DNA from 2 places in the Clavibacter sp. CT19 genome. Region 2 is predicted to be linked to the other one. Evidence: predicted binding sites of a transcription regulator. Region 2 holds the regulator's gene; the other holds the start of a gene.
The links. Region 2 encodes HspR, which represses chaperone genes until heat shock. Its sites were predicted from a motif close to AAGTTGAGTCNNNNNGACTCAACTT; they were not measured.
Positions count from the first base shown of each region.

Region 1: a site for HspR is predicted at 1,129-1,153, ahead of PED38_RS10010 (Hsp20/alpha crystallin family protein). Genes of this name have one in related genera too.

Region 1 covers NZ_JAQHYR010000007.1:114,207-116,591, forward strand. Annotated here, with positions in the region: gene PED38_RS10005 (GNAT family N-acetyltransferase) at 1-542, shown strand, start outside; gene PED38_RS10010 (Hsp20/alpha crystallin family protein) at 633-1,091, opposite strand; gene PED38_RS10015 (hypothetical protein) at 1,227-1,577, opposite strand; gene PED38_RS10020 (SDR family oxidoreductase) at 1,713-2,385, shown strand, end outside.
Region 2 covers NZ_JAQHYR010000006.1:98,711-101,095, forward strand. Annotated here, with positions in the region: gene PED38_RS08800 (class I SAM-dependent methyltransferase) at 1-1,101, opposite strand, end outside; gene PED38_RS08805 (heat shock protein transcriptional repressor HspR) at 1,098-1,553, opposite strand; gene PED38_RS08810 (DnaJ C-terminal domain-containing protein) at 1,573-2,385, opposite strand, start outside.

The sequences.
Region 1 (2,385 bases), on a different contig from region 2:
TCGACGCCTACCTCGTGCCGCTCGCGCACGCGCTGATCGCGCACGACCTCGCGTTCATGCCGCACGGCGAGAACGTGATCCTCGTGCTCCGCGACCACGTCGTCGTCCGCGTGCTGATGAAGGACATCGCCGAGGAGGTCGCCCTCTTCGACATGGAGCGCGAGCTGCCGGAGGACGTGCGGCGGATCCGCATGGAGATCCCCGAGGACGAGCGCACCCTCACGGTCTTCACCGACGTGATGGACGGGTTCCTGCGGTTCGCCGCCGCGCTCGTCGAGGACCGCGACGACCTCGGCCCCGACGGCCTGTGGCGGGTGGCGGCGGAGGCGCTCGCCGACCACGAGCGTGCGCACCCGGAGCTCGCGGAGCGCTTCTCCCGGTTCGACCTGTTCACGCCGTCGTTCGACCGCTCGTGCCTGAACCGGCTGCAGCTGCGCGACAACCGGCGGATGGTGGACCTCCAGGCGCCGGTGATGCAGATCCACGGCTCGCTGCGCAATCCGCTCGCGATCCACGCGGGGCTGCGGCCGCGCATCGGCTGAGGTCGCCGGCCCGCTCATGCGAGGAGCCGCCGCCCGCGGGTGCGGACGACGGCTCCTCGTCGTGTGCGGCGCCTCACGCGCCCGGGCGGATCAGCTCGCGGCGTGCGCGCCCTGCTCCACCGTCAGCGTGCGGCCCTCCTGGCCCTGCGGCTCGTCGGACGTGACCGCGATCTTGCGCGGCTTCGCCCGCTCGCTCACCGGGATGGTGACGCTGAGCACGCCGTTGGCGTAGTGCGCCGAGATGCGCTCGGTGTCGATGCCCTGGCCGAGCGTGAGCTGGCGGAGGAACGTGCCGGCCACGCGCTCGCGCGTCAGCCAGCGGACGTTCTGGTCGCCGGCGAGCGTGCGCTCGGCGCGGATGGTCAGCAGCTGGCCGTCCACGTCGATGTCGACCGAGCCCGGGTCGATGCCCGGGAGGTCGGCGGCCAGCACGTAGGTGTCGCCCTCGCGGTGCAGGTCGATGGGCATCGGCCGGTTCGCCTGGCGGGTCTCGGCCAGCGCGCCCATCGCGCGGTCCAGCTCGCGGAACGGATCGAAGGTCATGTTCATGCTCGACTCCTCTGATGATCTGCGGTGATGATCTCCGGGGTTGAGCCCCCTCGGCTCAACTGCGTTCAGATTAGCACTCGGAGTGGGGGAGTGCCAAGGCGTTCGCCGAGGGCGAATACCGCTCTCATCACCGGTTCAGGCGCGTCGGCGCAGGTCGCGCTCCATGCGGCCGATGAGCGTCCAGACCGCACGCGAGAGGTCCGGGTGCTCGAGCGCGATGGCGCGCAGCAGCCCGTACTCGAAGCGCGCGACCACGCCCAGCTCGGCCGACGGGTGCCGCACGCGGGCGAGCTCCTCGGCCATCCCGTCGGCCTCGAGCGCGTCCTGGCGGAGGGTCGCGACCACGTGCTCGTCCACGGTCGGCAGCTGCGGGATGACCTCCCAGGGGTCGTCGCCGTTCCGGCAGCGGTGCTCGATCACGGCGTCCAGCTCGTCGCGGGCCTCCTGGCGCAGCACCTCGAGGCTGGCGGGGAAGCGGGCGTGCACGGGCGGATCCTCTCAGGGGGCGGGCCGACGCGCCACGCGGCCGCCGTCCCTTCACGCTACGTCATGCTCCCCGCGGCGCCCGACGGGTGGCCGGATGCCGTCGGTAGCCTGGAGGACCGCGACCCAGGAGGATCCATGACCGACCACGCCCGCCCCGTCGCCCTCGTCACGGGAGCCACCCGCGGCATCGGCCGCGCCGTCGCGGAGGACCTCGCCCGCACCCACCGCGTGATCGTGCACGGCCGCGACCGCGCTGCCGTCGACGCACTCGCCGCCTCCCTGCCCGACGCCGTCGGCTGGCCGGCCGACCTCGCCGCGGGCGGCCTCGCCGGCCTCGTGCCGGCCCTCGACCGCCTCGACGTGCTCGTGCACTCCGCCGGCGTCATCGGCGGCGACGCCGTGGCCGAGACGCCCGTCGACGAGTGGCGCCGCGTCTTCGAGGTCAACGTCTTCGCCGTCGCGGAGGTGACGCGCGTGCTGCTGCCCGCGCTCCGGGTGGCCCGCGGGCAGGTCGTGCTCGTCAACTCCGGATCCGGCTTCACGGCCAACCCCACGGGCGGCGTGTACGCGGGATCCAAGTTCGCCCTCCGCGCGCTCGGCGACGCCCTGCGCGAGGAGGAGCGACCGCACGGCGTGCGCGTCTCGAGCGTGCACCCCGGACGCGTCGCCACCGACATGCAGCGCGAGCTCCGCGCCAAGGAGGGCGGGGAGTACGACGAGGCGCGGTACCTCGAGCCGGCGTCGGTCGCGCGCGCCGTGCGCCTCGTGGTCGACCAGACGCGCGACGGCACGCTCGAGTCGGTGTCGC
Region 2 (2,385 bases):
GTTGTAGACGGTCCAGAGCTCGCCGCCCGGGCGCAGCATGCGGGCGGCGGACCGGAAGAGGCGCTCGGCGAGGCCGGCGTGCACGGTCGCGCCCGTGTGGAACGGCGGGTTGAGGAGCACGAGGTCGGCGGATCCGTCGGGCACGGTCGATCCCGCGTCGTCGCGCACCACGGTCACCCGCTCCCCCAGCCCGTTCGCGGCGACGGTGGCGCGGGCCGACGCGACGGCGGCCCACGACTGGTCCGTCGCGATCACGCGCAGGTCCGGCCGGGCGAGCGCGACCGCCGAAGCGAGGACGCCGGTGCCGCAGCCGAGGTCGACCGCGGTGCGCGCGTCGGGCAGGAGGTCCGGCAGGAAGGACAGGAGGAAGCGCGTGCCGATGTCGATGCGCGCACCCGCGAAGGCGGCGCCGTGCGCGCGCACCTCGAGGCCGAGGTCGGGGTGCGACTCGCGGCGCGGGAAGGCGTCGGCCGCGGCGTCGCGGACGGGCCCGCGCGCCACGAGCACGCGCGACTTCTGCCGCGCGAGCGTCGCGTGCACGTCGCCGAAGCGCCGGCGGAGCACGTCGGTCATCGCGGGCGCCATGTGCTTGATCCGCCCGCCCGCGAGCACGGTGACGTCGTCCGCCGCCGTGCGCGCGACCGCACCGGCCCACTCGTCGAGCGCGTCGAGGCTGCGCGGCAGGCGGGCGACGACGACCCGTGCGCCGGCCGCGAGGGCGTCGTCGAGCCCGTGGTGCGCGAACGCGGCCGTCTCGCCGAGGTCGCGGGCGTTGAGGTCGAGCGCCGTCTCGGAGACGAGGGCGTCCTGGTGCACGCGGATCCGCATCGGATCCGCCGCCCCGGCCCGCCGGAGCGCCGCGGCGGCCCCGAGCGCCAGGGCGCCGTACTGGTCGCCGATCACCACGACCTCGTCGGCCGCGAGGGGCCGACCGGCCGCGGCCGCGTCGGCGAGGAGCGCCAGCAGCTCGTCGAGGAGCAGGCGATCCGCGGCGTCGGCCGCGAAGAGGTTCTCGGCCTCGACGTCGGGCCGGCGCCGGAGCGCGCCCAGGTCGAGGAGGTCGTCGGCGGCGGTCGCCGCCGATCCCGTGGCGTCGGTCACCGCGCGTCGCGCCCGCCGGCGTCCCGGTCGTCGCCGGGGCGGGCCAGCGCCGCGCGGTACAGCACGACCTCGGTCTGCCGCGAGGGGCGCACGCCCGCGCGCAGCGACACCACGTCGCCGTCGCCGCGGGCCGCGAACACGCGGCGGCCGGGCCGGGAGAGCAGCTCGTCCGCGAGCGCGGACTCGAGCTGGCGCACGCGGCCGCGGAGCTCGGACACCTGGTTCTCCAGCTCGAGGATCCGGGCGATCCCCTCCAGGCTCACGCCCTCCGCGCCCAGCCGGGCGACCTCCCGCAGCTGCACGATGTCGCGCATCGAGTAGCGGCGGCTTCTCCCGGCCGTGCGGGTGGGCGACACGAGCCCGAGGCGGTCGTACTGCCGGAGCGTCTGCGGGTGCATGCCCGAGAGCTCCGCCGCCACGGAGATCACGAAGACGGGGGCGTCCTCGTCCATCGCGTCGCGGGGATCCACGTCAGCTCCTGGCCCGCTCGATGAGGTCGGCGCGCGGGTCCTCGACGGGACCCGAGCTGGCGAACGCGTCGAGCGCCACGCGCTGCGCGTCGGTGAGGCGCGACGGCACCGCGACCTCGATGCGCGCGAGCAGGTCGCCCGTGCCCTTCGCGGTCGTGACGCCGCGGCCCTTGACCCGCAGCACCTTGCCGCTGGACGTGCCGGGCGTGACCTTGAGCCGCACCGGGTCGCCCCCGAGCGTCGGCACCTCGATGGTCGCGCCGAGCGCGGCCTCGGGGAACGTCACGGGCACGTTGACCCGCAGGTTCAGCCCGTCGCGCTCGAACACGGGGTGCGGTCGCACGTGGACCGTGAGGATGATGTCGCCCGCCGCGCCGCCGTCGCCCGACGGCTCGCCCTTGCCGGCGAGCCGGATCTTCTGCCCGTCGGTGACCCCGGCCGGCACGCGCACCGTGAGGGGGCGGCCGTCGGAGTCCTGCAGGCGCACGACGTCGCCCTGCACGGCGGTGAGGAAGTCGATCGTGGTGGACGCCGTCACGTCGCGGCCCTTGGTGGGTGCGCCGTAGCCGCGGTAGCCGCCGGTCGACTGGCCGAAGCCGCCGTTGCCGAACATGCCGCCGAGGATGTCCTCGAACCCGCCCTGGCTGTACTGCGGCTGGCCGGATCCGAACCCGGCCGCGCGCCGGCCGCGGCCGCCGGCCTGCTGGCCGAACATGCCGCCGAACACGTCCTCGAAGCCGCCGCCCTGCGCACCGGCGCCGGGCGCGCTGAAGCGAGCGCCGGATCCCATCGCGCGCATCTGGTCGTACTCGCG